DNA from 2 places in the Paeniglutamicibacter sp. ORCA_105 genome. Region 1 is predicted to be linked to the other one. Evidence: riboswitches for the same ligand, from Rfam matches in the RefSeq annotation. Region 1 holds a riboswitch; the other holds the start of a gene.
The links. Region 1 has a riboswitch for cyclic di-AMP ahead of ACIPUB_RS10755 (C40 family peptidase). Riboswitches for the same ligand answer to the same signal wherever they lie in the genome.

Region 1 (5,939 bases):
CACGTGTTTGTCCGCCGCATGGATTGATAACGGAATTGTAACTTTGACATTAATCCCGGTAGTGTTTCACGTTGGGTTGCACCTAGGCAATCTAGTCCCGATCCGGTTCGCATAACCCTACCGGCGGATTGCGGAGCAAGAATTCCCGGTAGGGGCGGAGGACCCATTCAGCCGTTCCTGGTCTTGGACCACGGATCTTGGGGTGAAGCTGAGTCCACTATGTAGGCTCTGCCGAGTTGATCTCATGACTCGAATCCGACAGCTAACTTCGCAGGCGATACATGAGAGGTTGACATTTGACTCAGCAGCACACTTCCGGGCGCCGCCGTGCTTCCGGACCCGTTGATGCTTCGCCTGCTGAAGGTTCACTAGAGCAGATCGTGGACACCGCACTGAGTGGTGAAAGCACTTCCCGACGTTCCGGTCGACGCGCCCTGAGCGCGGTCCCTGATTCCGTCGAGGCCCCTGACAACACGCAGTACACCGGCCGCCGCTTCGTAGCAGGCCTGCGCTATGGCGTATCCCCGGACGCGGACGCAATTGCCGCCACCGAAATTCCCGTCGCCCTGGCTGCGCCGGCAGCACCCGTTGCCGCACCGGCCGAGGTCGACGAACTGGACAATGTCCTGAAGTTCGCCCCCCGGGCCCAGCGCCCCCGCCTTGGCTTCACGCACAAGCTTGCGGCAGTCGCCGCCGTTTCCGGTCTGGCGTTCGCCGCAGCCTCTCCCGCAAAGGAAGCCGAGACGGCAGCCGCGGGATCCGAGCGCGTCGCCCAGTCCGTCGTGGTCGACGTCAAGGCCCCGGTCAACGACGAGGTCAAGATCGAGCGCGCCTCGCTGACCAGCGAGTTCACCGAGGAAGACAAGCTGGCAACGGTCTTGACCGCAGCCGGCGGAGACGTCACCAAGCTGGCTGCCGAAGGAGTCTTGGCCCAGCCGGTGGACAGCATCCGGTTGACCTCGCGCTTCGGCCACCGCAAGAATCCGACCGGTCCGGGGTTCATGAACCACAATGGCCTGGACTACGCAGTTCCCATGGGCACACCGATCAAGGCAAGCGCCGCCGGCACCGTCGTGCAGGCCGCCTGGGCCGGCCACTCGGGCTTCCGTGTGGAGATCGACCACGGCAACGGACTGCACACCAGCTACAACCACAATTCGGCACTGAAGGTTTCAGTGGGCCAGAAGGTCAAGCGCGGCGAAGTCGTCTCCTTGAGTGGCAGCACGGGCAACTCAACCGGCCCCCACCTGCACCTCGAGGTCATCGTCAACGGCAAGTGGGTAAACCCCGAGGCCTGGTTATAACGGCAATTGTCACCGTTCCGTGATCAGAACGTGACTTTTGGATTCGCTTCATATATTCTAAATAAGTGACCAGGGATCATCCCTGTTCACCGCCGCGGGAAGTGCCGAGCACTGCCAGCCCACGGTGTCCGTTCAATTACTCGTTTGGCAGTGGCGGGGGACCCACATTCGGTTTCCACACAGGAAGCCTTGGGGTTAAGTGGTTCGGCCTGGCGGCCGGATTGCCGAGTGACTCCCACTCGAACCCGACAGCTCACCTCGCAGGCATCAGGAGAGGCATTACTACGTGACTACACGTCAAGCATTGGGCCGCCACCGCGCGACCCCGGTTCGGACCAACCCACTCGAATCCATCTCGAAGGCAGTTGCCTCGAACGCTGGTTCGGTTGGACGCCAGGCAGCAGTCATTGCAGCCGCATCAGGCCTCGTGCTCACTTTGGGCGTTCCGGCCCAGGGTGATGTTTCCCGCGAAGCAAGCGCGGTTCCCGTTGAAGGCCTCTCCGCAGAGCGCGTAGCCGTCAAGGCCGTTTCGGTCGCGGCTTCCAAGGCCAAGGACCTGAGCATCGAACGCGCAGCGTTCACCTCCAAGCCGGCACCCGCCCCGGTTGTCGTCGCCGTTTCCAACGAGGTTTCCGAGCGCTCCAACGACACCGCTCCGGTGACCCGTTCCAGCAGCAACTCGGACGCCATGGCGCCGGTGACCCGCTCGAACCGCGACTCCACCCCGAAGGCCCCCGAGGCCCCCAAGGTGAAGAGCGAGTCGATGAACACCGCCAACCTGTCCGGCATCGCGGCAACCGCGGCCAAGTACGTCGGCGTTCCGTATGTATGGGGCGGCAACACCCCCTCGGGCTGGGACTGCTCGGGCTTCGTCAAGTACGTCTACGCACAGCACGGCATCAACATCGCCCGCGGCACCTCGGCTATCCGCGCTTCGGGCCAGTTCGTGCGCACCAGCTCCCCGAAGCCGGGCGACCTCGTGTTCCAGAACGGTGGCGGACACGTCGGCATCTACCTCGGCGGCGGCAAGATGATCGGTGCCCAGAACCCGACTGTCGACACCATTCTTCACGACGTTTCCCGCAACCCGCTCTACGGTTACTACACCCTCAAGGGCTAAGCGCCAAGCGTTCCAAGGCCTCCGTTCGATCCATGTGGATCGAACGGAGGCCTTGCTGGTTAATGCGGACTTTTGCATGGAAGCCTCCCCGGGCTTGGTATGTGGACATTGGCGTGGGTATGCCGTTTTCAAGCACCGACGAGGCCGTGAGCTGGAGTGAAGGCTCACGAACCGACGGCGCGGTGGACGCAGTCGCCCTGCGTGCGGACGGGAAGCAAATCCATGTCTCCAGTTCGGCCGGCATCGAGCATTCGGGCGACGCAGCAGGCATTTGAACCCTCGCCTTGTTCCCGGCCGGTAACGGTGGTGCGCCCGGGGGACGGGAACACCGTGCGGAGCCCTGCCTGCCAGGTGTTCGAGGGGTGTACTGCAGGGAAAATTATGGTGGCAATTTCAACTGGTTTTCCACAAATACACGCAAAACCGCTGTTTCTTGTCTTAGGCTAGGTCACAGGAGCCAAAGCCGAGTGCCGCGTGCGCCACCGTGAGGGACTTCCGTCGTGGACGGGTCCCTCGCGTTGCGCCGGGTCAGGATCTAAGGATGCGCGTATGCGAACCCTAGTACTGAATGCAGGATTTGAACCGCTGGCGGTCATCACCTTCCGCCGGGCACTTCTCCTTGTCCTCACCGGGAAGGCCACCGTCCTTGCCGATGACGACCGTGACCCGATCGTCGGGGTCAACCAGGTGATGCCCCGGCCGACGGTGATCCTGCTGAATCGGTACATCCGACTTCCCTACCGCAACACCGTCAATGTCTCGCGCCGCGGGGTGCTGCGCCGCGACGGGCACCGCTGCGGATACTGCGGACGCAGCGCCAACACGATCGACCACATCGTGCCGCGCAGCCGCGGCGGGGAGGATTCGTGGGAGAATCTAGTAGCGGCATGCCAAGGCTGCAACAGCGCCAAGGGGGACCGGACGCTTGCACAGCTTGGCTGGAAGCTGCGGTTCGCCCCGAGCCGACCGCGTGGCGCCCAGTGGTTCATCACCGAGCTTGAGCGCCCCGCAGAGGCCTGGAGTCCCTTCTTACGGAGTGCAGCATGAAATTCGATGCGATTATTGTGGCCGGTGGCCGTGGATCCCGCCTGGGCGGCGTCAGCAAGCCCCTACTTGAACACGGAGGGGAAACGCTGCTGGAGCATTCCCTGAACGCCGTCCGGGACGCGCAGGCCATCGCCGTGGTCGGCACCCATGCCCTGGCCGAAGCCGTCACCCGGTACATGGATACCGCGCCCGATTTCCAGCGCGTGGTCATCACCCGCGAATACCCCAGCTTTTCCGGTCCAGCGGCAGCGGTCGCCGCCGGACGGGCGGCCCTGGACGACGGTCCCGACGACGAGAGCGCCCAACGCCAGAACCAGGCCTCAGAACTGACCGTGGTGCTGGCTTCGGACTTCCTGGATCCGGGTCCTGTCGTGGACGCCCTGCTGGCGGCCACAGGGAAGCCCGCCGAAGGGGTCGAGGCGTGGGTACCTCAGGATGCCTCGGGCGTGCTGCAGACACTCTCCTGTGCCATCCTCACGTCCTCCTTGCGACAGGCCATCGACCAGGCCACCGAACCCCGCGGAAGTCTCGAAAATGCGTCAATGATGCGTCTGCTTGCTACAGTGCAGATGGAACGCCTGAAGCTCCCGGACGCGGACTTCAGCGACATCGATACGCCCGGGGATGCCGGGCGCCACGGGATAGCGGTGGCCAACGGCCACTGACAAGGAGAACGCACCATGCCTGCAGCCGAGCTCGAGGAATGGGTCAAGGAACTGCTGGCGGCCTTTGACCTCGCCGACACCAGGATCGACATCGACCAGGTTCTTTCGCTTGCAGGGGTGGCCGCGCACACCATTGTCCGTCCGGCGGCACCGCTGACCACCTACCTGGCAGGCTACGCGGCTGGCCTGGCCGTCGGCAGCTCCCGGTCGGGCGAACTGGACGCCATGGACGCGGCCGACGGATTGGCCCGCGCGGTCCTTGCAGCACGCACCGATTCCCCTGACAACGCCTAGCACGGGCGCCATGGAAGACCACCAGTGGGAGGCTGCGCGCGCCGATGCCCATGCGCTGGGCTCCAGGATTGCCGGCATTCGCGAAACCGTTCCCCTTCACCTGGCCGGCGGGCGCATCCTGGCCGCCGATCTGACGGCCGCCTACCCGATGCCGCATTGGGCCACCTCGGCCATGGACGGATACGCCGTCAACGGCACCGGGCCGTGGAAACTGCTCAGGGCGCACGCAGCCAACCCCGCTGCGGCGGACCGCGTGGTGCTCGCCGACGGCGAAGCCAGCGCCGTGGTCACCGGGTCCCTGATTCCCGAGGGCGCCACGGCCATCCTGCGTGTCGAGCACTCGACGCTCCAGGGAAGCCTGCTCTCCAGCGAGCGGACATTGCGCGCTGGGGACGACATCCGGCCCTCCGGCACCGAGGCCTCCGCCGGGGATTTGCTGGCCGCCGCGGGTACGCTGCTGCGGGCCGGTGTGATCGCCACGGCAGCAGTGGCGGGACACGACGAACTCCCGGTCGCTGCCGTCCCGCCCGTGCACCTGGTGTTCACCGGGGATGAGGTCATCACCTCAGGTCACCCGACACCTGGCCAGGTCCGAGACGGTTTTTCCCCGGTGCTGCCCCTGGTCGTAGCGGCCCTCGGCGGCACGGTTGCCAGCAGTACCCGCATCGGAGACACCCTTGCTGCCACCATCGCGGCCATCGACGGTGAAGACGCCAGGGCGGCTGCCCTGGTGGTGACCACCGGCGGCACCGGATTCTCCGACCGCGACTTCGTGCGCGCCGCGGTCAGCGCCATCGGGGGGCGGGAAGCCATCTCCTCCGTGGCCATGCGCCCGGGCCACCCGTCAATGGTCGCGGTGCTTCCCGACAACCGCCTGTTGGTGGCCCTGCCCGGGAACCCGTTGGCCGCGCTGATGGCCGTTGCAACGCTCGTCGACCCGATCCTGCGCGGGGCAAACGGCAGCGCATTGGCCGAACTCCACGCGGCAACCTCGGCCACGGACTTCTCCAAGCTACCGGGCAGGACCCGTCTGATCCCGGCCCGTTGGGTCCCGGCCGTCGGCGGTGCCGGCCCCGATGCACTGGCACCGGCCGAACATGTGGCACCTGCCATGCTGCGCGGACTGGCCGCTGCCGACGCCATCCTGGTGGTGGGTCCCGACGGCGCCACATCCGGCGACCCGGTGCCGTATCTTCGGCTACCTTGGTAGGTGTGCGGTCGCCGCACCGCGCGAGCTGCGGAACGTGGCCAAGGCAAGAAGGGCAATAACGATATGGGACGGAAAATAGCACGCAGGCGCATCGTCCGCGCCACGCTGGATGGTGCGCGGATCGCGCGCGAGGAAAAACTCGCGGTCGAGGAACCCCTGGAAATTCGCTTCAACGGGACGTCCTTCACCACCTCCATGCGCACCCCCGGAGACGACTTCGACATGGTCGCCGGCTTCCTTCTCGCCGAGGGAATCATCAGCCGCACCGAGCACTTGGTCTCCATGCGCTATTGCGCCGG
Region 2 (5,939 bases), on a different contig from region 1:
GAAGTCCTGCCGGGGGTCCGGGGATTCCTGCAGCCGGAACGCGCCGGAACCGGTACCGGCCGGCGGCTTGCCCAGTGGTTCGGCGGCTGCCTCGACGCCCGGTGGCGGCACCTTTGACCAGGGAAGCAGGGGAACGAGCGCCGGCATGATGTGGCGGTCCAGGATCGCGGGGCTGTAGTAGAGCCCAACCAGCAGCGTGATGACCAGTCCGAGGTTCCATGTGCGGCGAACAGGTCTGGACCTGCGGCGTCTGGCGGGTCGTTTTCGCCCGGTGGCGCGGTTGCGGGATTGTAGCGCTGCCGCCCGGCGCGCTTCCTGGTCAAGCACCCATGGTGGAACCCTCCCGCTCCGCGGGCGCTGATCCTGGTTTGCAGGCCAGGGATTGCGGTTCCATTTTTTCTCGCGTGGCATTTAACCCCCAAGGTTTGTGCCTGTGCGGGGCTCCCCAGCCCCACACAACCCAGCATAGGCCGAAGACGCGACAAAGGGGGCGGGATTCTTCCCGCCCCCTTTGTCTTCGTTCCCGGCTACGCCGCGAGTGCAGCTTCCCGGCCGGCCGAAACGTGCAGGCCCGATTCGTCGGCTGTCACCGTCACGGTGCCTCCCGCGCCCAACTCGTCGGTGACCAACAGGTCGGCGACCCGGTCGTCGAGTTCGCGCTGGATCACCCGGCGCAGCGGGCGGGCACCGAACTCCGGCTCGTGGCCTTCGGCGGCGATCCAGCCGACAGCCGCCTCGTCCACCTCGAGGCCGATGCCGTTGGCGGCAAGCCGGGCCTCGGTGCGGCGCAACTGCAGCCGCACGATCCCGCGCAGCTGCTCCGCCTCCAGCTTGCGGAAGAGCACCGTCTCGTCGATCCGGTTCAGGAACTCCGGCCGCATGGTCTCACGCAGCCGGCCCATGACCTTGGCGCGCAGCTCGCGCTCGGAGCCGGTGCCGGAATCGCTACCGAAGCCCAGCGGGGCGCCGCGGCTGGCCAGGAACTCCGAGCCGAGGTTGGAGGTCATGATGATGACGGTGTTGCGGAAGTCGACGGTGCGGCCCTGCCCGTCGGTGAGCCGGCCGTCGTCGAGCACCTGCAGCAGCAGGTTGAACACGTCGGGGTGCGCCTTCTCCACCTCGTCCAGCAACACGACCGAGTAGGGACGACGGCGGACGCGTTCGGTCAGTTGCCCCGCCTCGTCGTAGCCGACGTATCCCGGAGGAGCGCCGACCAGCCGCGAGACCGTGTGGCGCTCGCCAAACTCGCTCATGTCGAAGCGCACCATGGCGGACTCGTCGCCGAAGAGCGAGGCCGCCAGCGCCTTGGCCAGCTCGGTCTTGCCCACGCCCGTGGGGCCCAGGAAGAGGAAGCTGCCGACCGGGCGGTTTTCGTCGCCCATCCCGGTGCGGGAACGGCGAACCGCCTTGGCAACGGCAGTCACAGCATCGTCCTGCCCGACGACCCTGTCGTGGAGCTCGTCCTCCAGACGGGCCAGGCGTTCCTTGTCGTCCTCCGTCAGCCGCGCGGCGGGGATGCCGGTGGCGCGGGCGATGACCTCGGCGATCTGGGCTTCGTCGACCACCGCGTCGGCGGTGCCGGTACCCGACTCCTCGGTCTCGGCCAGCCGGGCAGAGATTTCCTCGGCCTCGTCGCGCAAACGCGAAGCGTCCTCGTAGCGTTCCTCTGCCACCGCGCGGTCCTTGGCGGCTGCGAGCTCGGCTATCCGCGACCTCAGGGCCACGGTGTCGATGCCCGGTCCGCGCTTGAGGCCCAGCCGGGCACCAGCGGTATCGATCAGGTCGATGGCCTTGTCTGGCAGGTACCTGTCGGTCACGTAGCGGGCCGACATTTCCACCGCGGCGCGGATCGCCTCGTCGGTGTAGGTGACACGGTGGTGCTGCGCGTACCTTTCCTTCAATCCGTGCAGGATCGCTACGGCGTCCTCAATGGAGGGCTCGCCGATGGTCACAGGCTGGAAGCGGCGTTCCAAGGCTGGATCCTTCTCGACCTTGCGGTATTCGGCCAGCGTGGTGGCGCCGATGAGGTGAAGCTCGCCGCGGGCCAGCCGGGGCTTGAGGATGTTGCCGGCATCCATGGATCCCTCGCCGCCTCCGCCGGCGCCGACCACGGTGTGCAGCTCGTCGATAAAGACGATCACCCCCCCGTCCTGCGCGGCGATCTCGTCCATGGTCTGGGTCAGGCGCTCCTCGAAGTCGCCGCGGTAGCGGGTGCCGGCGACCATGGCCGGCAAGTCGAGCGCGATCACGCGCTTGCCCGCCAACTGATCCGGCACCTCGCCGGCGACGATGGCGCGGGCGAGGCCCTCGACAACGGCGGTTTTCCCGACGCCGGCCTCGCCGATCAGGACCGGGTTGTTCTTCGTGCGCCGGGCCAGGATCTCGATGGTCTGCTCGATCTCCTGCGTGCGGCCGATCACCGGGTCCAGCCCGTCCGCGGCGGCCCGGGCGGTCAGGTCCATGCCGAATTTCTCCAGCAATGGCGTCTCACCCTTGGCGGGCTGCTTGGCCTCGGCGGATTTCCGCTGGGTCGGAGCGGCACCGGAAGGTTGTTGTTCGGCACCCTCGGCCGCGGCCTGCAGGGACTGTGGAGTGACCCCGGCGGCGCCGAGCACCTGCCCGGCGGGGGATTCGGTGTTGAGCACGAATGCCAGGAACAGGTGTTCGGGATCGATATAGGTTGAGCCGAAGGCCCGGGCGACCTGGTAGGCGTCCAGCAGGGCGCGCTGGGCCGATGGGGTCAGCGCGGGAGCGGATTCGGAGTGTCGCGGCCCGGTTTCGGGCAAGCGCTGTTCGGCGTCGCGGGCAATCGCCCCGGCATCGGCCCCGGAGCGGCGCAGGGCCTCGTCGACGGGCTCGACCTCGAGCATCACGCGCAGCAAGTGCAGCGCGTCGATGTCGGTGTGGCCGTGTTCAACGGCGAATTGCGCGGCACGGGTCAGTACCTCGTGCGTGTGGCGGCTGAGCAGCCGGGTGATGTCGACGGGGCGCCCGAAGCGGCTGGTGCGCTGGCCTTGCAGGTAGCGCGCCAGGAAATCCTCGAAAGAGCCGTTGCCGGCGCCGGATGGGCCAAAGAATGCTGGCATGTTTCCTCCTATTGGATACTTGAGTGCCGTTGACTCAAGTTAACGCGGATGCCAACAGGATATTCCCGGGCGTGATTCCGGCGGTGCAATGTTCGCCGACGGCGAGATGCCGGGGGGCGACGGCCGGGAGATGCTTTCAGTGCGGCAGCACGGAATATGCGCCTGCATCGCGGTGCCACCCACCCGCTTGCCCTTCAGGCCGGCGGGTGGGGACGGTCGTCCTTCTTGCCCGAAGCGTGGATGTGCCAGTGTTCCTATTTCCCCACGCCGAGAGCCGCCCGGTGATAGTCCTGAACAACAACAAGGACTGCGCCGCGGCCACAGCGGTCCCGTTAAGGAAGAAGGTCCAACCCAGGATGGTGTTGCGGGTCTTCACCTGCTGAACCTGGCGCCTTATCCGCAACTGGTTGAAGGCGTGGTGAGCCACGGTGGAGGGAATTGGCCCGACGACCGGCTTGGACGGGAGCATCCGCACCGCCGCAGAGCCCGGGCCCATCGTCTACTTGATCACATTTAAGCTACCGTCCCGGGGGAGCTCCTGGCTATTGCCATCCAGATGGAACCGGAGCTGCTGGTGCAGCCGTGGGAGGACGGCGTCCGCCCGGGGTCCTAGTCACCATGGAAAGGGCCGGAAGTCCGTACTTGTGCGGGTGTACGGGATAGAGGCAGCGGGAGCCATCGACCGGTGTCGGCACCCACGTATTTGTCCGCCGCATGGATTGATAACGGAATTGTAACTTTTGTATTTACCCTCGTAGGGTTTTACATCGGGTCGCATCTAGGCAACCCAGTCCCGATCCGGTTCGCCCAACCCTACCGGCGGATCGCGGAGCAAAAATTCCCGGTAGGGGCGGAGGACCCAATCAACCGATCCTGGTCTTGCACCATGGATCTCGGGGTGAAGTTGAGTCCGCCTTTGCGGGCTCGGCCGAGTTGATCTCATGACTCGAATCCGACAGCTAACTTCGCAGGCGATACATGAGAGGTAAACATTTGACCCAGCACCATAATTCCGCGCGCCGCCGCGCGTCCGGCCCCGTTGACGCCAAGCCTGCCAACGCTTCCACGGAGCAAATCGCGAGCACCGCACAGAGCGGCGAAAACACTTCCCGGCAGTCGGGCCGCCGCGCACTCGGCGCGGTCCCGGATTCCACGCAATCCCCGAATGCCACGGAGTATGCCGGCCGCCGCTTTGTGGCAGGCCTGCGCTATGGAGCGGCCCCGGATGCTTCAACCATGGCCGACGCCGAAATCCCTCCCGCATCTGGTGCACAGTCGGTGCCTGCGGAAGCCGGCAAGCTGGACAACGTTCGGAAGTTCGCGCCCCGGAACCGGCACCCCCGCCTCGGGTTGGCGCACAAGCTCGCAGCAGTCGCCGCCGTGTCCGCCCTGGCATTCGCCGCCGCCCCCGCGCAGGAAGCCGAGGAGGTTGCCCCGGAGCCCCAGCGCGTCGCCCAGACCGCCGTCGCAGATGTCAAAGCCCCGGCCGGTGACAAACTCACGGTCGATCGCGCCTCGGTGACCAGCAAGTTCATCAAGGTGGAAAAGAAGGAAGAGAAGCCGGCCCCTGTCACGACCGTTGCCGCGGGAAAGGTCGCCAAGGACGTCAAGCCGGCGCCCGCCGCCACCGCTGACACCGGAAAAGTCACCAAGCTCGCCCAGCCAGTGGACAGCATCCGGTTGACGTCGCGCTTTGGTTTCCGCAAGAACCCGACCGGTCCGGGGTACATGAACCACAACGGCCTGGACTACGCAGTTCCCATGGGTACGCCGATCAAGGCAAGCGCCGCCGGCACCGTCGTGCAGGCCGAATGGGCCGGCCACTCCGGCAACCGCGTCAAAATCGACCACGGCAACGGGCTGGAAACCAGCTACAACCACAACTCGGCCCTCAAGGTGTCCGTGGGACAAAAGATCGGACGCGGCGAGGTCGTCGCCCTGGCTGGCAGCACGGGCAACTCAACCGGCCCGCACCTGCACCTCGAGGTCATCGTTAACGGCAAGTGGGTCAATCCCGAGGGCTGGCTATAACGGCCAGGCATCGCCGATCTGTGGCGGACTTCATCTCGTGTACCTCGAGAACTTGTCCTGCAAAGCTGAAACGATCCAGATCACCACGGCAATGACCGCAAGAACGCCCACGAGTCTCCCTATGCGGCCGCTTCCGAGCATCCGCCAATGTGTTGCTCGTCACGGCAGTGCGGGGAATCGAGAGGCCCATTGCGTGGTTGACATTGATTGACGCATCAAGCACCACCCCCCCCAAAAAAACAGGAGACTCCCTCTTATGGCAACCACCGTCCTGACCCTCGTCGGTTCCCTCCGCAACGGTTCCACCAACCAGCAGCTGGCTGAGGCCACCGTCGCGAACGCCCCCGAGGGCGTTGAGGTGAACCTTTACGCCGGCATCGAGGACATTCCGTTCTACAACGAGGACATCGACGTCGAGGGACAGGTTCCGGCTGCTGCCGTCGCCCTGCGCGAAGCCGCCGGTGCGGCCGACGCCCTGCTGCTGGTTTCCCCCGAGTACAACGGCACCATGCCTGCAGTGCTGAAGAACGCCATCGACTGGCTTTCCCGCCCGATGGGCGCCGGCGCCGTCTTCGGCAAGCCCGCCGCCGTCATCGGCACCGCCTACGGCCAGTTCGGTGGCGTGTGGGCCCAGGACGAGGCCCGCAAGGCCGTCGGCATCGCCGGTGCCACCGTGCTGGAAGACGTCAAGCTCTCCATCCCGGGTTCGCTGGTCCGCTTCGCCGAGACCCACCCGAAGGACGACGCAGAGGTTGTCGGCCAGGTTTCGGCAGTGCTCGAGGGCATCCGCGCCGCCGCCGAAAGCAACTAGTCCAGAAATGG

Region 2: another riboswitch for cyclic di-AMP. It lies ahead of ACIPUB_RS02915 (M23 family metallopeptidase); the one in region 1 lies ahead of ACIPUB_RS10755 (C40 family peptidase).

What each region holds. Positions count from the first base shown of each region.
Region 1 covers NZ_JBIXLM010000018.1:50,812-56,750, reverse strand. Annotated here, with positions in the region: gene ACIPUB_RS10765 (metal-dependent transcriptional regulator) at 1-27, shown strand, start outside; cyclic di-AMP (ydaO/yuaA leader) riboswitch at 113-293, shown strand; gene ACIPUB_RS10760 (M23 family metallopeptidase) at 381-1,304, shown strand; cyclic di-AMP (ydaO/yuaA leader) riboswitch at 1,432-1,585, shown strand; gene ACIPUB_RS10755 (C40 family peptidase) at 1,591-2,424, shown strand; gene ACIPUB_RS10750 (hypothetical protein) at 2,544-2,699, shown strand; gene ACIPUB_RS10745 (HNH endonuclease) at 2,974-3,471, shown strand; gene ACIPUB_RS10740 (molybdenum cofactor guanylyltransferase) at 3,468-4,136, shown strand; gene ACIPUB_RS10735 (DUF6457 domain-containing protein) at 4,152-4,430, shown strand; gene ACIPUB_RS10730 (molybdopterin molybdotransferase MoeA) at 4,441-5,640, shown strand; gene fdhD (formate dehydrogenase accessory sulfurtransferase FdhD) at 5,704-5,939, shown strand, end outside.
Region 2 covers NZ_JBIXLM010000004.1:29,052-34,990, forward strand. Annotated here, with positions in the region: gene ACIPUB_RS02905 (matrixin family metalloprotease) at 1-327, opposite strand, end outside; gene ACIPUB_RS02910 (ATP-dependent Clp protease ATP-binding subunit) at 528-3,086, opposite strand; cyclic di-AMP (ydaO/yuaA leader) riboswitch at 3,883-4,076, shown strand; gene ACIPUB_RS02915 (M23 family metallopeptidase) at 4,080-5,117, shown strand; gene ACIPUB_RS02920 (NAD(P)H-dependent oxidoreductase) at 5,374-5,928, shown strand.